Regions from separate parts of the Amycolatopsis sp. PSD-21 genome, predicted to be linked through region 3. Evidence: riboswitches for the same ligand, from Rfam matches in the RefSeq annotation. Region 3 holds a riboswitch; each other region holds the start of a gene.
The links. A riboswitch is a leader RNA that binds a small molecule or an ion and turns the genes downstream of it on or off. The one in region 3 is predicted to bind cobalamin.

Region 1 (6,972 bases), 2.5 Mb from region 3:
GTGTACCCGCTGCGGGGGAGGGACGACCTCTTCGGCGGGCTGCGGTCGGCCGCCGGACGCGCCGTGCTGGTCCGCGGCGCGGAAGGGCTCGGTAAATCGGCCCTGCTCACCGCGTTGCGCGCCACCCTCGGCGTCCGGCTCGTCGGTGTACGGGGCCTGCGCGCGGAACGCGAGCTGCCCTACGGAGCCCTGCAGCGGATGTTCGGCGCGCCGGTCTCCGGCGGCGCGGAGGCGCGGGACCGCCTCGGCGCGGTTTCGGCGCCGACGATCTGCTGGGTCGACGACGCGCACTGGGTCGATCCGGAATCCTTGGCGGCGCTGGGTTTCGCCGCCAGGCGATTGGCGGGCGCGCCGGTCGGGATGGTGCTCGCCTCGCGGTCGGGATCCGACGAGTTCGACTCCGTCGAGCTGCCGCCGCTGACCGATTCCGCCGCCGATCAGGTGCTGCGTGACCGCGGCGTGCCCGCCGGGGTGCGCCCGCAGCTGGTCGAGCTGGGAGACGGGAACCCGGCCGACCTGGTCGCGCTGGCGGCTTCGCTGACATCCGCTCAGGCGGCCGGGCGGGAGCCGGTCTCGCCCATCCTGCGGGAGCGGCTGCCTCGTTACGCGGCCGAGCTCGAAGCGATGCGGCTCGACGAACGTCTCCGTTTTCTCGCCACCTGCATGGACTTCTCCGCGAGGAAGGCGACCTGGTACGCGGCGGCGTCCCCGGCCGACCGCAGGGCGGCGCACGCGCGTCTGGCCTTCGCCGAGGAGGGGCCCGACGCGCTCTGGCATCGCGCGATGGCGACGGCCACGCCGTCCGAGCCGCTCGCGGACGCGCTCGCCGCGGCACCGGCGGTGGATCACGCGGCCGCGGCCCGGCAGCTCGAACGCGCCGCCGCCCTGACCGCCGATCCGGCGACGCGGGCGACCAGGCTCCTGGCGGCGGCGGACGCGGCCTGGCAGGCGGGCAGACCGGGTTGGGCGCGCCTGCTGCTGTCCAGGGTCGACACGGAACCGGGCGCGGTGGCGTTGCTGCACGGGGAGATCGAGCTGCGCGACGGCGATCCCGCCGTCGCCACCCACGAACTGGGCGCGGCGGCGGAACTGCTGCCCGATCCGGCGGGCGCGCTCCTGCTGGCGGGTGAGGCGCGCAGGCTCGGTGGTGACCTGAGCGGCTACCGGGCCCTCGCCCGGACGGTCCCGGCGGGCGACGAGCTGGCGTCCGCCCATTTCCACGGTCTCACCTCGGTTTACGCCGGCCGCCACGAGGACGCCGTCGCTCCGTTGACCGACGCCGTCGCCAAGGGGATGGCCGGTTCGGACGTCGCCGGGGCCGTCTGGGCGGCCGAAGCGGCCTTCGCCCGCGGGCATGCCGAACGGGCGCACGAATACGCGGCCGCGGCCGTGAGCCGCGCGCGGCTCGGCAAACGGCACGCGGAACTGCCGTGGGCGCTGATCTACCTGTCGCTCTCGGCGATCGCGCTCGACCGCATCCCCTGTGCGCGGGCGGCGTCCCGCGACGGGCTGCGCGCACCGCACAACCTGCGGATGGAGCATCTGACGCTGCTGGGCCTGGCCGCCGCCCTGCTCGGTGACCGTGTACCGGAGCTGGACGAGGCGGCCGAGGGGATCGCCGAACGCGGTCTCGGCAGGCCCGCCGCGGTCGCCGCGTGGGCGAACGCCTGTCTGGACCTCGCCGAGGACCGGCCCGACGACGCGTTGAGCAGGCTCGAAGATCTCGCTTCGGGTGTCTCCGGCGACCAGCCGGTGATCCGGGTGCTGGCCACCCCGCAACTCGTCGAAGCGGCCGTCTGTTCCGGGCGGCCCGAACGCGCGCTGGCCGCGCTGGAGGTGTTCGACCGCTGGACCCTCGCGGGCGCGGAACCCTGCTGGCTCGCGCTGAGCCACCGTTGTCACGCGCTGACCGCGCCGGATCCGGAGACCGCGGAACGGCGTTTCGTACGGGCCATCGAGGCGCACCGGCGGGCGGGCGGCGCGATGGAACTCGCCAGGACCCGGTTCGCGTACGCCACCCTGCTGCGACGGCATCGCCGGACCCGCGACGCCCGCGACCAGTTCCGCGATGCCTTACGGGGCTTCGAAAACGTCGGCGCCACCCGGTTCGCCGAACGGGCGCGGGCCGGGCTGCGGGCGACCGGCGAGACCGTCGACACCCCGCACCGGTCGCTCGCCGGGCTCACCCCGCAGCAGGACGCCATCACCCGGCTGGTGGCGGCGGGGGAGACGAACAAGGAGATCGCGCGGCGGCTGGTGATCAGCCATCGCACGGTGGATCACCACCTGCGGAACATCTTCACGGCACTGGGAGTGCGGTCCCGGGTGGAGCTCGCGCGCCGCGTCGCCGCCGGCGAATGACGAACTCGCGTGATCGAAGGCGTAACTCGCGTGTTTGGAGCCGTAACTCGCGTGATCAGCGGCGTGACTCGTGAGTTACGCCTCCAAACACGCGAGTCACGTCTCTGATCACGCGAGTTACGGGCAGGCCAGGACCGGGGCCTGCGGACGTCCGCCGCCGTGCAGGTCGCTCAGCGGAACCCTGGCCAGGCCGAGGATCGCCTGCGCGGTCGCGCGCGGGGCGGTCGACGGGTTCAGGCCCGTGGCGTCGTAGGCGATCGCGCCGCGGTCCGCCTCGGCGCCGGCGCAGCCGGTCTGCAGCGACCGCAGGAATTCCCGCGCCTTGATCGCGGCGGCGGGGCGGTGCCCGGCCAGCGCCTGCGCGGCGAGGCCGGTGCTGTTGGCGTTCGGCGCGTCGGTGGCGAAACCGAAGCCGCCGTTCGGGTGCTGCTTGGTGACCAGCCAGGAGGTGCCCTCTCCGGCGTTCACCGCGTCACCGGTGGCGCGCAGGGCCTGGACGACCGTCGCGGTCGCGTCGACGTCGCTCACGCAAGTCGCTTCGCCGAAGTTCAGGGGGAAACCGCCGTCCGGGCACTGGCTGCCCGCGAGGAACGCCACGGCCCGCGCCGGCGCCTCGCCGGTGCGGTCCAGCGCCAGCAGGGCGAGCGACTGCGAAAGAGCGTTGGAGTAGTCGCCGTATTCGGACCGGTCGGAGAACCGGCCGGACGGCGTGAGCAGCGAGAGCAGGCCCGCCTTCAGATCGACACCGCCGAACGACGCCGGGTCCTTGCCGCGGATCTGCGCGGCGAGCAGCAGCTTGGCGTGCGCGCCCGCGTACGCCTCCGTGCCACCGCCGACGTAGGCCGTGGTGATCTCCGGTTTCGCCAGCCACGCGATCGCCTTGCCCGCGTTCGTGTCCGACACCCCGGCGGCGGCGAACGCGAAGATCGCGTCGATCGTCAAACCCTGGTCGGGGAACTTCTGGCCGCCGAAGTCGGCTTCGAACCGTTCCCCGTCGGTCATCTGCCTCGCGAGCCAGCCCGCGGCGGCGTCCGCCTTGTTGTGGGTGGCCGCGGCCGCCGCCGGAGCGGCGACCAGCCCGATGCCGCACAGCAGCACGACAGCGAAAACCAAACGTCTCATGAGAACCCTTTCCCGCATTTCCACGACAGGAGTCGGTGACACCGCGCGACGTGGGTGACCGGGCTCGCCTGGAGGCACACCGTTGCGGGACAGCGCCGGACTCTCACCGGACTTCCCCCACGACCGCGCTGAATCGGACGAACCGAAGAGTACCGCCGAGCGCGAAGGACCGGTGTGATCCTGATGACCGACCTGGTCAGCGGTGCCTGCCGGAGGTGATCGAGTGTTAACCTCGCCTCGCTCGACAACAGAACACCGCCGCCCGTGACGGGGAAGCCGGTCGAAATCCGGCGCTGTCGCGCAACCGTAGGCCCTTCACCGGGGCGAGCCGGGATACCGAACGGGCGGATGAACGAACCACTGTCGCGATAAACAGGGGTGACCGCGGCGTCCCGCGCCGTCCTCCGTCACGCCGCAAGGAGGAGCCATGCGCCGCGGGTACCTGGCCGCGATGGCGTTCGCCGTCAGCGTCGGCGTGGTCGCCGCACTGCTCACCGGGACGGCCGCCGCCGTGAACGACCTCGGCGCCGCGAAGGCGAATTCCCGCTGGCTCGCGACGAAGCTGAAGCCGGACGGCACGCTCGAGAATCCCAGCGGTGGCACACTGCCGGACCACGGCGTGATGCTCGACGTCCTTTTCGCGATGTACGCCTCGGGCGACGGCACGAAAGCCGAGCCGATCATGAGGTTCCTCGACGAAGAAGGCCACGCCACCGACTACTTCACCTGGGACGGGCTGATTCCCGGGGGCGGGTACGACAAGGTCGTCGTCGGCGGCTCGCTGGCCAAGATGCTGGTCGCCGCGCAGGTTTCCGGCCGGGACCCGCGAAACGTCGACGGATACGACCTGGTCGCCGAGACCCATGCCGCGATCATGCGCAAGGGCCCCGACAAGGGCCGGATCAGCGACTACTCCAAGGATCCGGAGCACACCGGCCCGGTGAACAACGACGCGAACACCTTCGGCCAGGCGCTCGGCGTCATCGGGCTCGCCGCGGCGGGGGAGAGTGAACGGCTCGCCATCGACAAGCTGCTGACCCAGCAGTGTTCCGAGGGCTACTTCCGCCTCTTCTTCAAGGACATCCCGACGAACGAGACCGGTGACCACGTCACGCCGGACGGCCGCAAGATCTCGACCTGCGACGAGGGGAAACCGCTCGACCTGTCGCCGTCGGACGGCGACGCCACCGGTCTCGGGCTCTCGGCGCTGCTGGCCGCACGGAAGGCGGGCGCGACCGGGCTCGACGCGCCGATCGCCAAGACCGTCTCGTGGCTCAAGGCGAACCAGACCGCCGGTGGCGGCTGGGGTGGTGGCGTCAGCACCGAAGCGCCGAACACCAACAGCACCGGCCTGATCGTCCAGGCGCTCGCCGACGCCGGCGGCGCGGACGCGGCGGTGGACAAGGGCGTGCGGTACCTCAAATCCGCGCAGGCGAACGCCGCCGCCGACTCCGGTACCAAGCTCGCGGGCGAGCTCGGCGCGATCGCCTACAACCCCGCCGACTACGAGTCCGCGCGCACGTCGGGGATCAGCGGGCTCGACACCTGGATCCGTGCGGGTGCCCAGGCTTCGCTCGGGTTGGCGCAGGTCGGCTTCTACGCGCTCGCGAAGGGTGACGTCCGGCCGCCGGCCAACGTCGCCCCGGCTCCCACGACGACCACCATCACGACCGCGGTGACGCCGCCGCCCAGACCCAGGAAGGCGGGCACGCCCACCGGCCTCCAGGTAAGGACGGAGACGGCGATCGCCATCCCGGACACGGCGACACCGCCCGTCCGCCTCGGCGCCTACCTGGCGAACCGGCTCTCCGGCGGTGACCACGTGGAGGTGGCCGAGGACGGCAAGACCTACGTCGACTACGACGCCACCGCCGACGTGGTGCTGGCCCTGCGAGCGCTGGACCAGCAGCCGGACGCGGTCGCCCGCGCGTCGCAATTCCTGCTGAAGCCGGAAGCCGTCCAGGCCTATGCCCACGGCGCGCCGTATGAGCAAGGCGAGGCGTCCTATGCCGAACCGCTCGCGAAACTCGTGCTCGTCGCCGAGTTCGCGAAGTCGGATGCCGCCGGGCCACTGCGCGCCGATCTGGTGAAGCTGCGCGGTGCCGACGGCGAGTTCACCGACACCGGATCGTTCGCCGATGCCGACGAGACCGTCGAGCGGCATGCTTGGGCGGTGCTCGCCACCGCCGCCGATCCCGGGCCCGCGGTCGAACTGCTCCTTTCGCGTCAGTGCGCCGACGGAACTTTCCCGAAGCATCTCGACACCGTGGAATGCGGCTCCGGCGACCTCGCCGCGACCGCAGCCGCGGTCACCGCGCTGGCCGCGCGGCCGCACACCGACGCCGCGCCCCCATCCCGGCGCCCGGACGGCTGGACCGAGCGGCGTGTGTCGGCGTTCGTCTCCGCGGTGGGCGCGCTCGGCGTCCGGCCGACCGGCGAGGGCGTCGTCACCGGAGAGGGCGGAGAACCGGACGTCGCGTTGAGCGCCGCCGTCGCCGCCGCACGGCAGGCCGCCGGCCTCGACGTGAGCGGAACGGCGCGGTCACTGGGCAAGCTGGTCCGAGCCGACGGCGGTTTGGCCAAGGGATCCGCCGGGGAGACCGACTTCCCGACCAGTCTGGCCGCCGCGCAAGGAGTCGCGGGCCGCTCTTGGCTGACCGCGGCCGAGTCGCCGCTCTCGCCCGCGATCCGGCTGCCGCTGACCGAGGCGAATCCGTCCGCCGCACCGGTACTGGCCGCGGAGCAGTCCGGCTCCCCGCCGTCATGGCTGATCTGGGGGCTCGCCGGACTGGCCGTCCTGCTGCTGCTCACCGTGCTCGCCCTGGTTTTCGTACTTCGCCGTTTCACCAAGAAAAAGGGGGCAACACCATGAAGAGACTGCTCGCCGTCACGTCCGTCCTCATCGGACTGATCGGGCTTTCCGCCGCACCCGCGAACGCGGTCGACACCACCAAGGGCTACAACGGGATCTGCACCGGCCCCGACGCGCTCACCGGCGTCACCGTCGTGGTCGACTTCCAAGAGCTGGACGGCAACGGCGGGACCGCCGCGCCGACGATCACCCGCTGCTCGCCCAACGCCGCGCCGGGCACCACCCGCACGGGTATCAAGGCGTTGCAGGACGCGGGGATCGCGGTCGCCGGCACCGCCCGCTGGGGCCTCGCTTTCGTCTGCCGCCTGGAAGGCCGCCCGGCCGCGACGGAGACCATCCCGCTGTCGTCCAACCCGAACTACAAGGAAGCCTGCGTCACCACGCCTTCCCCCGGCGCGTACTGGGGTTACTGGCACGCCGACGGCTCCGGGACCACCTGGACCTACAGCACCACGGGCGCCCTCAACCGCACCGTGACCCCCGGCGGTTTCGAGGGCTGGTCGTTCTCGCTGAACAAGTCGGCGACGACCAACCCGCCGCCCGGTGTCACGCCGAGGAACCCGGCCATCCCGTGAGGAAGGTCCTTCCCGTGGTGGCGGCGGTCTTCCTGATCGCCG
Region 2 (6,972 bases), 2.7 Mb from region 3:
CCGCCACCACGGTTGTCCTTGCAGGGTAAGGGCTTCCACGGCGGTCCGGCAGCCGGGCGCCAGCGCCGCGGCCCGCACCACGCGGGTGATCGCGGGCAGCTGGAGCACGGCGACGACGGGAATGAGCACGCCCGGCCCCCGGTGCCCGGTCGCGGCGAGCACCATGAGCACCAGCAGCGAGGGGAAGGCCAGCACGAGATCGAGGGATCGCATCACGGTTTCGTCGGCCAGGCGTCCGCGCCCGGCCGCGACCAGACCGAGCGGCACCCCGATCAGATAGGCGAGCCCGAGCGCGGCGGCCGTCATGCCGATCACGGGAAAGCCGCCCGCGAGGATCACCGTGAGCGCGTCACGGCCGAGGACGTCGGTGCCCAGCGGATGGGTGCCGTCGGGTGTCTGCCACGGCGCCCCGACCGATTCCACAGGGCCCGCGATCACCGGCCCGGCCATGGCGAGCGCCAGCGGTACCGCGAGGAGGGACCAGCCCAGCATCCGTTTCACCACGTGGCACGCTCCCGCTGCGGCGTGAGCCGATGCGCCACGAGGTCCGCGACGAGGTTCCCGAGCACGACCACCCCGGCGAACAGCAGCACGTAGCCCTGCACCTGCGGGATGTCCCGGTTCTGCACGGCCTCGACGAAACCCGTGCCGAGCCCGGTGATCGCGAACAGGGACTCGACGATCACCGTGCCGGTCAGCAGGCCTTCGACGGCGCGGGCGAGTTGCTGCACGGCGGGCGCCGCGGCGGCGGGCAGGAGATGCCGCAGCACCACGGTGCGTTCGGGCAGGCCCAGCAGGCGCAGGTGCCCGGCCACCTGGCCCCGGGTCTGCTCGGCGATTCCGATCCGGAGTTGCCGGGCGACGTCGCACAGCTGCCGGGCGACCAGCACGATCACCGGCAGGACGAGGACTTCGGGGCGTGCGGTCAGGTCCGTTCCGGCCGCGGTCGCCGGGAGCAGTCCGGTGTAGACGGCGAATCCGGCGACCAGCAGCAGACCGAGGACGAACTCGGGGATGGCGTGCAGGAACAGCGTGACCGAGGTGAGCATCCGGTCGGTCCGTGATCCTTCGCGCAGCCCGCAGGTCACCCCGATGGCCAGCGCGAGCGGTACGAGCACGAGCAGGGTCACCCCGGCGAGCACGGCGGTGGCGGCGAAACGCCGGGTGATCTCGTCGGTCACCGGGGCACCGGTCACGAGCGACCGGCCGAGATCCCCGCTCATCAAACCCGAAATCCAGTGCCCGAACCGGTCGAGGACCGGCTGGTCGAGGCCGAGCCGGTGGCGCACGGTCGCCACCTGCTCGTCGGTGGCCTGCTCGCCGAGCACGACCGACGCCGCGTCGCCGGGAAGCAACGCGGTCACGGCGAACGTCGCGACCAGCACGAACATCGCCTGCAGTACCGCGAAACCCAGCCGCCGGGCGGTGTAACCCGGCACGTCAGGACAGCCGGGCGCGGTCGAACCTCGCCCAGTCGAAGGTGTTCGGCGGCGCGGTCACCAGTCCGGAAACCCGCTTCGACACACCGATCGTCCAGGTGCTGAACCCCCAGGCGAGCAGGCCTCCGGACGCGTGCACGATCCGCTGCGCGTCACCGAACAGCGCCAGCCGGGCACCTTCGTCCGCGGTGGCCGCCGCCCGGTCCATGAGGGCGTCGAACTCCGGCGAGGCGAAGCCGTTGACGTTGTTCGAACCGCCGGTCCGGAAGCGCTGGTTGAGGAACGTCGGCACCGGCAGGGTGGCCGTGCGGGTCAGCGCGGCGACGCCCTTGGTCTTGATCTCGCTGAAATAGGTGCTCGACGCGCGCGTGTTCGGCGTGACCTTCAGCCCGATTTCCCCGAGCTGCCGGGAAATCAGCGTGGCCGCGGTGGCGAAACCCGGGTCGACGTCGCTGGTTTCGACGGCGAAGGCCAGCCCCTCCGCGCCCGCCTCCCGGACGAGCGAGCGGGCCAGTTCCACATCGCGCCCGCGCTGGGGGATACCGGCGGCGTACCCGCGGAGTCCCTTGCCGAACAGGTCGTTGCCGATCTCGCCGCGGCCGGCCAGTGCGACGCGGTTCAGCGCCTCTCTGTCCACTCCGGACAGTACGGCGCGGACCAGCCTCGGGTCGGCGAACGGCGGCTGCGTCACGCGCAGGATCATGCCCTGCATCGTCGTTCCCTTGGCTTCGAGCAGCGAGACGCGCGCGTCACCGGCCAACCGGGCCGCGGTTCCGGCCGCGAGATCGTGGGCGTAGTCGACCTGCCCGGACAGCAAGGCGTTGACGCGCGCGGCTTCCTCGTTGACCGGGACGAATTCCAGTTCGCCGACGTTCGGCGCACCGTCCCAATGGGACTCGTTCCTGCGGAACACCGCCGGGCCGCCAGGGGTGAACGAGACGAACCGGAACGGGCCGGAGCCGACCGGCGCCGTGAAGTCCGTCGTACCGGCGGGCACGATCTCTGCGCCCGGAGCGCCCCAACCCGACGGGAACTCGAAGTCGGGCGCGGTCAGGATCAGCTCGATTTCGTTGGGGGACACCGCTTTGCTGCGGCCGAAATCAACCTTCGCGAAGTACTGCCGTGATGAGGAGGCCAGCGCGGGATCGGCGATCCGCCGGAAGGTGTAGAGCACGTCGTCCGCCGTGACCGGACGGCCGTCGTGGAAGGCCGCCCGCCGCAGCCGGATCCGCCAGCGCGTGCCCGAATCGTCGCTCTCCCAGGACTCCGCGAGCCGCGGCCGCAACGAGGTGTCGGCGTTGTAGGCGACCAGCGTGTCGAAGAGCGCCTTTGCCCTCGCCTGGTCGACGAAAAGGGAGACCTGCGCCGGGTCCAGCGTCTCCTTCGAGCCGCCCGCGGCGAACGCGACCCTCAACCGGCCTGTGTCCGCCGGCGCGGTCCCGCACGCGGCCAACGGCGTGAGAGCGGCCAGGGCGAGGAGCCGCCGGCGGGTGAGCGGATGACGCGTCATAGGAACCTCCGGGACATCGAGCACTGTCCCGGGCGCGCGGCCGCACGTGAACGGGACCCCGCTCCGTACTCCACGACAGTTGGGGCTGGCGGTACCCGGCGGGCAGTCCGGCTCTCGGCACCGGGAGTCCTCCCAGGCCGATCACGGTTGCGGGTCAGCGCCGGATTCACACCGGCTTCCCCCGACGGGCACCTTCTTGCGTTGTGGCGCCCACGGTAACCCATGACCGCGGTGTGCTACACAGGATCAAGATCACGAAGGGAGGCCGGTGGACGAGAAGCTCGCGGCGGACTGGGTGCGCCGGTGGGACATCCAGCAGGAACGCTACATCGCCGACCGCGAAGAACGCTTCGCCGTGCTGATCGACGTCGTCGAGCACGTATGCCGTGGCGTCGCCGAGCCGCTGGTGCTGGACCTCGGCTGCGGACCGGGATCGCTGGCCACGAGGCTTGCCGGGCGGCTCCCGCGGGCACGGATCGTCGGCGTCGACAACGACCCCTTCCTGCTCGCGCTCGCCAGGGCCACCCGGCCGCCGGGGGCGGAAATCGAGTACCTCCAGGCGGACCTCGCCCAGAGCGGCTGGCTGAAGTGGGGGCCGGTCGACGCCGCGGTCTCGACGACCGCGTTGCACTGGCTGCGTCCCGAGCGGCTCGCCGAGGTCTACCGTGACCTCGCCGGAGCGCTGAGGGCGGGCGGAGCGCTCGTCAACGGTGATCACTTCTACGACGAACAGCCTGCCATCCGCGAACTCGCCGAGGTGGTCAAGAACCGGCGGGCGGAGCGTGCCGGGGTCGGCGCCAACGAGGAATGGAAGGCCTGGTGGGCCGCGGTCGCCGCCGATCCCGCGCTGCGTGAGCGGTTCACGGCCGACGAGCTGCGCGGCATTTCGACCGGCTACGGCAACCGGTTGAGCCCGCAGGAACACACCAGGCTGCTCCGGGAAGCGGGCTTCGCCGAAGTGGCCCCGGTGTGGCAGTTCGGCGACGACTACGTCCTGACGGCCTTGCGCTGACGCCGATCCGGCCGTCGGTCCTGGACGCGTCGGGCGACGGCGAGCACGACAGGCGCCGCGAGCCAGCACAGGTAGGCGGCGGTGTCGTTAGTCAGGAACGAGACGGGTACGGAGATCCCGAACACCGCGGCGAGGCAGACGCTGCGAGTCAGGCTTTGGGCGAACACCTTCGGCGGCCCGCCGGTCCCGTACAGGTGTCCGCGCCGGATCTCCCGGATGATCAGCGCGAACGACGCCGAGGCCAGGACCTGCACCATCGCGTACACGCTGAACCGGAGCGGGAAGGCGCCCTCGGCGGTGATGACCCGCGTCGCGAACGGCATCAGGACCTGCATGAACAGCCAGGCCAGGGTGAGGCTGATCAGGCGCCCGTTCAGTGCGCGGACGTAGGGGAAGATCTCGTGGTGCGCTCGCCAGTGCGCGGAGATCACCACGAAGCTGAGCGCGAAGGCGATGTATTCCTTGCCGTGGGCCGAGATCGAGCTCAGCATGGCGCCGGTGGTGTCGCCGTGGGGGATCGGGAGATCCAGCGCCAGCAGGGTGAGCGCGATCGCGATCACCGCGTCGGCGAAGATGCCGAGCCGCTCGGCGGCGGCCTTTCCGATCGCGCCGCCGGTCTGTGTCGTCATGGTGAGTGCCTCAGGCGGCGATCTTCGCGGCGAGGCGCCGCGATCGCAGGGCCAGGACGATCATGACCGCCGGGAGCAGGACGTCGGTGACGAGCACTCCGCCGGTGTTGCCGGGGGCGTGGTCATCGTTGGCGAACCATTGGTAGACGTGGCCGATCGCGGCTCCCCAGAGGAACATCCCGCCGGCGATGCCGATGGTGAGGCGTTCGCGCGCGGAGGCCGAGGCGGCCCGGAAGCCCAGGACGGCCAGCGCGAGGTTGGCGAAGGCGATCTCGAACATGAACGGCGTCCGCTCGAAGCCGATCGCCGTGGCCATGACGTCCGGGAAGGCGAGGAAGGCGACCGTCATCCACAGGCTGCCGCAGCCGAAGGCGCCGATGGCCCACCAGCGCTGCCAGATTTCGAGCCGCTCCTGAGACGACGTCGCGTGGCGGGCGCGGAGGAAGGCTCCGGCGGCGGGCACGACGACCCAGACCAGGGGGAAGGCGGATTGGGTGAAGTAGTTCATGCCTTCAGTCTTACCTAGTTAATATTAACCCGTCAACACTGATGGTAGGGTGGCTCCGTGGACGACGGACTCGCGGACCTGCTGCACCGGGTGGTCATGCTGATGGGCGAAGCCGCCCGTCGGCGCGCCGACGACCCAGACGGTTTGACGTACAGCCAGATACGGCTTCTGGGCACGCTCGAGGAGATCGAGCCGGCGACGCAGCACCGGCTCGCCCAGGCGCTGTCGGTCTCCGACCCGGCGATCAGCCGGGCCCTGCGGCCACTCGAAGCGGACGGTCTGGTGCGGATCACCGTCGATCCCGAGCACGCGCGCCGACGGCTGGTCCGGCTCACCGATCTCGGCCGGAAAGCCTTCCACGCCGCGGGAAAGCCGCTTTACGACGAGCTGCGCGAAGGGCTCATCGCGGCGGGCTTTCCGTACGAGCGCTATCTCCAGGACACCGTCCGGCTGGCCGAAATCCTCGCGGCCGACTGAGCCTTACCGGGCTTTTTCCAGCACCAGCGGGGTTTCCGCGGCCGGCAGGACGCGTGCTTTCGCCTTCACCCGAGACAGCATGACCGCGCACACGATCGCGAAGAGGAGGGGCACCGTGGCCGCCACGACGATGTCCCGCGCCGCCAGCGCCTGCCCGATGAGGACGCCCGCGATCCCCGGCCCGACGATGGAACCGAGCCGTCCCAGCGCGGCCGCCCAGCCCACACCGGTGGTCCGGGAGCCGGGCGGATAGGTCGCCACCGCGAGGGCCAGCTGGCCGAGCTGCGCCGACACCACGCCGACTCCCGCACCGGCGAGGCACAGGAGCAACGCGGTGTCGCCGAGGGACGCCTTCGCCGCGATGATCATGAACACCCCGCCGATGGCGGGCATCAGGATCATCGCGCGGGCGATCCCCAGCCGTCCGGCGAGCGGCAGCAACGCCAGGCCGCCGATGATGCCGCCGAGGGTGAGGAACGCGAGACCGAGCGGAGCCTTGGACGGGCTGAAGCCGTATCCGGTGAGCAAGGTGGGGATCCACGAGATCAGGACGTAGGAGGTGATGAAGACGAGGAAGGAGAAGGCCCAGATCAGCGTGGTGGGCAGGCGCAGGGCCGGGTCGAAGAGCCTGCCGATCTTCGCGTCGCTCTTGTCGCCGACGGTCGCCGTGACCGCGGTCCCTTCGGCGGGCAGCAGCCACGCCAGCACGGCGGCGAACAGCAGCGGGACGATCCCCGCGACGTAGAAGACGCCGTCGCTGCCCACGAGGTTCAGCAGACGCCCGCCGAGAAGCCCGCCGAGTCCGGCGCCCGCCCCGAGACCGAGGGCCACCGCGATGGATACCTGCTCCCGGCGGTTCTCGGCGCTGTGTTTCGTGGCCAGGCCGACGGCCGCGGGCACCACCACGCCGAGCCCGACCCCGGTGACCAGGCGGGTCGCCGAAAGCAGCGCGATCGACTCCAGGGGCAGGGTGGCCGCCGTCGCGATGGTGGCCACCCCGAAGAGCACGACGGCACCGATCAGCAGCCGCCGTCCCGGTATCCGCGCGCCGAGGTATCCCGCCGACAGGTAGCCGAACACCACGCCGATGTTGGTCAGCACGACGGCGAGGGTGAACGCGGCCGGCGTGACCGCCCATTCGGCGGCCATCGTGGGGATGGCGAGCGAGAGCGCGGCCGTGTCGAAGCCGTCCAGGAGAATCGCCAGGAAACAGAGGACGACGACCGTCCAGTGCACGGAGCCTGCCCGGGTGGCGCTCATGAAGTTCTCCTGTTCTGGCCGTGGGGAGTGGCTTTCGCGACACCCCTCGCTGGAACTCGTGCCCGGCCGCGACGAAAGCATTCGCGGCGGGTGTCCACAGTGGTCATCACGCGGCGACCTGCCGTCCAGCATAGGGA
Region 3 (6,972 bases):
ACCGCGTTCGAGATCGAGTCCAAGTGGCTGGTGGACGCCGGTTCGCGGCGCCAGAAGTGGATCGACCAGGCGCAGTCGCTGAACCTGTACATCGCGGCGCCCAGCGGCCGCAAGCTCGACGAGCTGTACCGCTACGCCTGGCACAAGGGCCTCAAGACCACGTACTACCTGCGGGCGCGGTCCGCGACGCACGTGGAGAAGAGCACCCTGCGCGGCACCGACGGCAAGCTGAACGCGGTCTCGGCCACCCCGGCCCCGGCCGCACCTTCGGCACCCAAGCCCGCCGCCCCGGCCCCGGCTCCCGCCGCTTCGCCCGCCCCGTCGGCTTCCGCCGCGGTCCCGCCGTCGCCCGCCGCCGCGGTCTCGCCGTCGCCCGCCGCCGCGGTCCCGGCCGTCCCGGTGACCGCCCCGGCCGCCAAGCCGGAGCCGAAGGAGATGCCGCAGGTCTCGGACGTCGACTTCGTCGCCACCGACGGCGCCGCCTGCCGGATCGACGACCCCGACTGCGAAGCCTGCCAGTGACCGCCCGTCGTGAGTGGCGATTCGTGTTCTAACCCGAATCGCCACTCACGACCCACCCGACCCACACGTGAAGTGAGCCTTTATGACCACCTTTGACGCCTCCGCCGACGCCACCGGCCTCGGTGAGATCGAAGTCGGCGCCGCCCGCATCAACGTCGACGACAAGCGGATGATCAACGCCCGCGCCGACGTCAACCAGCTGCTGCCGATGAAGTACACCTGGGCGTGGGAGAAGTACCTCGCCGGCTGCAACAACCACTGGATGCCGACCGAGGTCGCCATGCAGGCCGACATCGCGCTGTGGAAGTCGCCCGACGGCCTCACCGAGGACGAGCGCACCATGCTCAAGCGCAATCTCGGCTTCTTCGCCACCGCGGAATCGCTGGTGGCCAACAACATCGTGCTCGCGGTGTACCGGCAGATCACCAACCCCGAATGCCGCCAGTACCTGCTGCGCCAGGCGTTCGAGGAGGCCGTGCACACGCACACCTTCCAGTACATCTGCGAGAGCCTCGGCCTGGTCGAGGGCGAGCTGTTCAACATGTACCGCGAGGTCCCGTCCATCTCGGACAAGGACGCGTGGGCGCTGAAGTACACGCAGAACCTGGAGAACCCGGACTTCGAGACGGGGACGCCGGAAGCCGACCAGGCCTTCCTGCGCGACCTCGTCGCGTTCTACGTGATCTTCGAGGGCATGTGGTTCTACACCGGCTTCGCGCAGATCCTCTCGCTCGGCCGCCGGAACAAGATGGTCGGCATCGCCGAGCAGTACCAGTACATCCTGCGTGACGAGTCGATCCACCTGAACTTCGGCATCGACTGCATCAACCAGATCAAGATCGAGAACCCGCACCTGTGGACCGAGGAGTTCCAGGCCGAGGTCCGCACCATGCTGACCGAGGCGTGCGAGCTCGAGGTCGCCTACGCCCGCGACACCATGCCGCGCGGCATGCTCGGGCTCTCGGCCGAGCTGATCGAGCAGTACATGCACTTCATCACCGACCGGCGGGCGCAGCAGATCGGTCTCGCGCCGATCTTCGGCGAGACGGAGAACCCGTTCCCGTGGATGTCGGAGGCGATGGACCTCAAGAAGGAGAAGAACTTCTTCGAGACCCGCGTCATCGAGTACCAGTCGGGCGGCGCCCTCGACTGGGACTGACCCCCGCACGCAACTCGCGTGCTCGAACACGTAACTCGCGTGATCAGACACGTAACTCACGTGATTGAACACGTAACTCGCGTGATTGAGCGGCGAACTCACGTGATCAGACGGACGACACGCCGGGCGCCCTCCGCCCGGCGTGTTCCGTTTCCAAACACGCGAGTTACGCCCTCAATCACCCGAGTTACGCCCCCGATCACGCGAGTTACGCCCCCGATCACGCGAGTTCGCCGTTCAATCACGTGTGGCGTCCGTCTGGTCACGCGTGGCGTCCGGTTCGTCACATGTCCAGCGGGCCACTGGCGCGCCTCGGTACGCTCCAGGGTGCTACTGGTTCGCCCGGCCTCCCCGGCCGGTCGAGGTAACAGGGAACCCGGTGCGAATCCGGGACTGCCCCGCAGCGGTATGTGGGAACGAAAGCCGTCACCGTGCGAGACACGGTAAAGCACTGGGCATGGCGTCCCGGGAAGCGACGGCCGGTAGGCGCGAGCGAGTCGCCCACGAGTCCGAAGACCTGCCCGTGGTACGCGCGCCGACGGCGTGCGTGAGTCCGGGCCTCGTGGGATGGGCGCGACCGAACGGCGGTCACTCCTGCGCGCGCTCCGGGCTCTCACGACAAGCTCGCGAGGAGAGAGCTGTGACCGAAATCGGCACGACAGTGCTGGGCTACCCCCGGATCGGACCGGACCGGGAACTCAAGCGTTCACTCGAACGCTACTGGGCGGGCAAGATCGACGAGGCCGAACTGCTGGCCACCGGCCGCGCGCTGCGCACCCGGGCCTGGCGGGATCTCAAGGCCGCGGGACTGGATTCCGTCCCCTGCAACACCTTCTCCCACTACGACCAGGTGCTCGACACCGCCGAGCTGTTCGGAGCGCTACCGAAGCGCTTCACCACGCTCGGCCTCTCGCCGCTCGACACCTACTTCGCCGCCGCGCGCGGCGTGCAGGACGCGCCCGCGATGGAGATGACGAAGTGGTTCGACACGAACTACCACTACATCGTCCCCGAGCTCGGCCCGGACACGGCGTTCTCGCTCGCCGGCACCAAGCCGCTCGACGAGTACCGCGAGGCCCGCGCGGTCGGCGTCGAGACCCGGCCGGTGTTGGTGGGCCCGGTGACGTTCCTGCTGCTCGCGAAGCCGTCGGAGACCGCTCCGGAGGGCTTCCGCCCGCTGGACCTGCTCGACGACCTCCTCGACGGCTACGTCGAGCTACTGCGCCGTCTGCACGACGAAGGCGTCGAGTGGGTCCAGTTCGACGAGCCCGCCTTCGCGGCCGACCGCACCGAGCGGGAGCTCAACGCGCTCATCCGCGCCTATCACCGGCTCGCGAAGGAAACCGCGCGGCCCAAGATCCTGGTCGCCGGGTACTTCGGCGGTCTCGGTCGCGGCTTGGGCGTGCTCGCCCGTTCCCCGATCGACGCGATCGCCGTCGACCTCGTCACCGATGAGTCCTTTGTGGACGCTGTCGCCGCCGAACCCGCCTTGCGGGACAAGGAGGTTCTCGCCGGTGTCGTGGACGGGCGCAACGTGTGGCGCACGGATCCGGCCCGCGCTCTCAGCCGGGCGGCGACCCTGCTGGGCACCGCGCGGTCGGTCAGCGTGTCGACGTCGTGCTCACTGCTGCACGTGCCCTACGACGTCGAGCGGGAGGACGGGCTCCACCCGCGTCTCAAGGGCTGGCTCGCCTTCGCCAAGCAGAAGGTCGACGAGGTCGTCCTGCTCGGGCGCGCACTGAAGGAAGAGGGGGTCGACCTCTCCACCGCCCGTGCCGCGGCCGCGGATCGCGCGGCGGCGGCCGATCTGGCCGACTCCGGGGTGCGCGCCCGGCTGGAGGCGCTGCGGCCGGAGGACACCGTCCGCTCCCCCTACGCCCGGCGCGCGGCGGCGCAGCAGGCCGCGCTGGATCTGCCGCCGTTGCCGAGCACCACGATCGGCTCGTTCCCGCAGACCACCGAGGTCCGTAAAGCGCGGGCGGCGCACAAGGCGGGTTCGCTGGACGACGCGGGCTACGAGGCCGCGATGAAGGCCGAGATCCGGCGCGTCATCCGGCTGCAGGAAGACCTCGGCCTGGACGTGCTGGTGCACGGCGAGCCCGAGCGCAACGACATGGTGCAGTACTTCGCCGAGCGGCTGGCGGGCTTCGCGGCCACCGACTTCGGCTGGGTGCAGTCCTACGGTTCGCGCTGCGTGCGGCCGCCGATCCTGTACGGCGACGTCTCGCGTCCCGAGCCGATGACCGTCGAGTGGGCGCGCTACGCGCAGAGCCTGACCGGCAAACCCGTCAAGGGCATGCTGACCGGTCCGGTGACGATCCTGGCGTGGTCGTTCGTCCGCGACGACCAGCCGCTGGGCGAGACCGCCCGTCAGGTGGCGCTGGCCATCCGCGACGAGGTGCACGACCTCCAGGCGGCGGGTATCCGCGTCATCCAGGTGGATGAGCCTGCCCTGCGGGAACTGCTCCCCCTGCGCGCCGCGGCGCATGAGGCGTACTTCGCGTGGGCCGTTTCGTCGTTCCGCCTCGCGACGTCCGGGATCGACGACGCGACGCAGATCCACACGCATATGTGCTACTCGGAGTTCGGCGACGTGGTCAAGGCGATCGACGCGCTCGACGCCGACGTCACCAGCATCGAGGCCGCGCGGTCGAAGATGGAGGTCGTCACCGACCTCGGCGCGGCGGGCTTCGGCCGCGGCGTCGGGCCGGGCGTCTACGACATCCACTCGCCGCGAGTCCCCGGCGTCGACGAGGTCAGCGGGCTGCTGCGGACCGCGGTCGGCGCCGTGCCCGCCGAGCGGATCTGGGTCAACCCGGACTGCGGCCTGAAGACCCGCGGCTACGCCGAGGTCGAGCCGGCCCTGCGGAACCTCGTCGCGGCCGCCCGCACGGTCCGCGCCGAACTGGCCTGACCGGTCCGTGAAGGCCTCCTTCCCTACCCTCAAGGTAGTGAAGGAGGCCTTCACGGAACTTCCATCGAGGTATTGTCAGGACGTCAACAAGGGTGCGATGGTGGAGTGGTAACCGATCTCAGCGGGGAGATGGTCACCCATGGCGAACGCCGTCGAAAAGGTCACCGGGGCGCTGCGCGAGCGGGTCCCGCCGCTCACCTCGATCCCCCTGCCACGTTCGGTCGACCAGCGCTGGCTCGGCGCGACGTGGCCGGTCCGCGAACTCGCGCCCGCTCCTCCCGGCCTCAAACCCGTCCTCGGCGACGAGGGCCCGCCGGTCATCGGCCACGCGCTGGACTTCATGCGTTTCGGCATCGAGTTCGGCCTGAAACGCTACGAGACCTACGGCCCCGTCTCGTGGATGGGCGCGTTCGGCCGCCGCATCGTCGCGCTCACGGGCCCGGAGGCGACGCAGATCGCGTTGGTGAACAAGGACAAGGCCTTCTCCCAGGAGGGCTGGAAGTTCTTCATCGAGCAGTTCTTCGACCGCGGCCTGATGCTGCTCGACTTCGGCGAGCACCACCTGCACCGCCGGATCATGCAGGCGGCGTTCACCCGGCAGCGGCTCACCGGCTACGTCGACCAGATGGGATCGGCCCTGCGCGAGGGCGTCGCCGCGTGGGCGGACCGGCCGAACCCGCGGATCTACTGGTCCCTCAAGCAACTCACGCTCGACGTCGCGACGCGTGTGTTCATGGGCATGCGGTCCGGCGACGACGCGGCCTCGATCAACCGCGCGTTCGTGAACTCCGTGCGCGCCGGCACGGCCATCGTGCGCTTTCCCGTTCCCGGCGGCCGCTGGGCGGCGGGCCTGCACGGCCGCAAGGTCCTCGAACGCTACTTCTCGGCGAACCTGCCCGCGAAACGGGCGGGCGACGGCGACGACCTCTTCACCGCGCTGTGCCACGCCACCACCGAAGACGGTGACCGCTTCACCGACTCCGACGTCGTCAACCACATGATCTTCCTGATGATGGCCGCGCACGACACGTCGACGATCACCAGCGCCGCCGCCGTCTACCACCTCGCCAAGAACCCCGAGTGGCAGGAACGCGCGCGTCAGGAGTCCCTCTCGCTCGGCGACGACGTGCCGGACATCGAGGCGCTGGAGACCCTGACGACACTGGACCTGGTGATCAAGGAATCCCTCCGGCTGGTGGCTCCGGTTCCTTCCCTCACCAGGAAGACCGTGAAGGACACCGAGGTCCTCGGGCATTTCATTCCCGAAGGGACACTCGTCGGGGTTTCCCCCACCGTCAACCATTTCTCGCCCGAGCACTGGACCGACCCGATGCGTTTCGACCCGGACCGCTTCGGCGAGGCACGCCGTGAGGACAAGTCGCACCGCTACGCGTGGATGCCGTTCGGCGGCGGCGCGCACAAGTGCATCGGCCTGCATTTCGGGACGTTCGAGGTGAAGGCGCTGCTGCACGAGATGCTGCGGGCGTATCGCTGGTCGGTGCCGGAGGACTACACCGCACGCTGGGATTACGTGTCCCTGCCGGTTCCGGCGGACGGCCTGCCGATCCGCCTGCGGTCTCGATGAGGCCACACCACTATCGAGTACTCTTGGTAACTTCCGGTCACCACTCGTGTAGCAGCGATCACCCTTTCAGCCGGTAGACACCCCGGATCGCGCATGATGCCGTGGCACTACACCCGGCCGGCTCATACCTAGTGTGGGCCCATGGGCTCGGACACCCGGTCTGAGCTGGCCATCGACCGCGCATTAAGAGGTGAAGTGTGCCCGAACCTGGTTCCGCGCCAGGGTTGGTGGACGTCGCTCGGAGATGGGCCGAGACGCTCGCTGACACTAAAGGAGTATCGCTTCCCAAGGAGCAACTCGAACAACTGCTGCTCGGTGTCGCCAAGGACGCCGTCCTGGCCGAGCCCGACCATCAGCCCGCCGTGCTGCGCTTCTCCAAGCTCTATTCCGCTTCTCCCATCGGGATCGCCCTCGCCGACGCCAACGGCGTGATCGTGGAGGCGAACGCCGCGCTCGGCCGTCTCCTCGGCTGCCGTCCGACGGCGCTGCGCGGCCGGGAGATTCCCGATCTCGGCTCCGCCGACCACGACGTCGCCCGCCTGCGGAACGCGCTCGCACAGCTCATGACGCACGGTCAGCCGACGCAGCAGGAACGCCTGCTGGTGAAGCACAGCGAGGAGGGCTCGCTCTGGGTCGACGTGACCCTGACCGACCTCCCGGGTGACCGGCCCGGTTCGGCCTATCCGGTGCTGATGGTCGCCGACGCCAACGAGATCCACCTGCTGCAGGAACGGCTGCTGCACCAGAACGTGCACGACCCGCTGACCGGTCTGCCCAACGCCACCGCCTTCG

Region 1: another riboswitch for cobalamin. It lies ahead of ACZ1DY_RS27945 (peptidase); the one in region 3 lies ahead of metE (5-methyltetrahydropteroyltriglutamate--homocysteine S-methyltransferase).
Region 2: another riboswitch for cobalamin. It lies ahead of ACZ1DY_RS28790 (ABC transporter substrate-binding protein); the one in region 3 lies ahead of metE (5-methyltetrahydropteroyltriglutamate--homocysteine S-methyltransferase).

What each region holds. Positions count from the first base shown of each region.
Region 1 covers NZ_CM145712.1:5,987,052-5,994,023, reverse strand. The annotation lists gene ACZ1DY_RS27950 (helix-turn-helix transcriptional regulator) at 1-2,361, shown strand, start outside; gene ACZ1DY_RS27945 (peptidase) at 2,479-3,483, opposite strand; cobalamin riboswitch at 3,516-3,641, opposite strand; cobalamin riboswitch at 3,754-3,821, shown strand; gene ACZ1DY_RS27940 (hypothetical protein) at 3,911-6,355, shown strand; gene ACZ1DY_RS27935 (flagellar hook-length control protein FliK) at 6,352-6,930, shown strand; gene ACZ1DY_RS27930 (ABC transporter substrate-binding protein) at 6,927-6,972, shown strand, end outside.
Region 2 covers NZ_CM145712.1:6,148,629-6,155,600, reverse strand. The annotation lists gene ACZ1DY_RS28800 (ABC transporter permease) at 1-504, opposite strand, end outside; gene ACZ1DY_RS28795 (ABC transporter permease) at 498-1,439, opposite strand; gene ACZ1DY_RS28790 (ABC transporter substrate-binding protein) at 1,441-2,949, opposite strand; cobalamin riboswitch at 3,052-3,178, opposite strand; gene ACZ1DY_RS28785 (class I SAM-dependent methyltransferase) at 3,218-3,961, shown strand; gene ACZ1DY_RS28780 (TMEM175 family protein) at 3,937-4,590, opposite strand; gene ACZ1DY_RS28775 (DUF6790 family protein) at 4,601-5,098, opposite strand; gene ACZ1DY_RS28770 (MarR family winged helix-turn-helix transcriptional regulator) at 5,156-5,575, shown strand; gene ACZ1DY_RS28765 (MFS transporter) at 5,579-6,835, opposite strand.
Region 3 covers NZ_CM145712.1:3,480,987-3,487,958, reverse strand. The annotation lists gene ACZ1DY_RS16855 (ribonucleoside-diphosphate reductase subunit alpha) at 1-522, shown strand, start outside; gene ACZ1DY_RS16850 (ribonucleotide-diphosphate reductase subunit beta) at 605-1,681, shown strand; cobalamin riboswitch at 1,999-2,220, shown strand; gene metE (5-methyltetrahydropteroyltriglutamate--homocysteine S-methyltransferase) at 2,322-4,595, shown strand; gene ACZ1DY_RS16840 (cytochrome P450) at 4,735-6,180, shown strand; gene ACZ1DY_RS16835 (putative bifunctional diguanylate cyclase/phosphodiesterase) at 6,378-6,972, shown strand, end outside.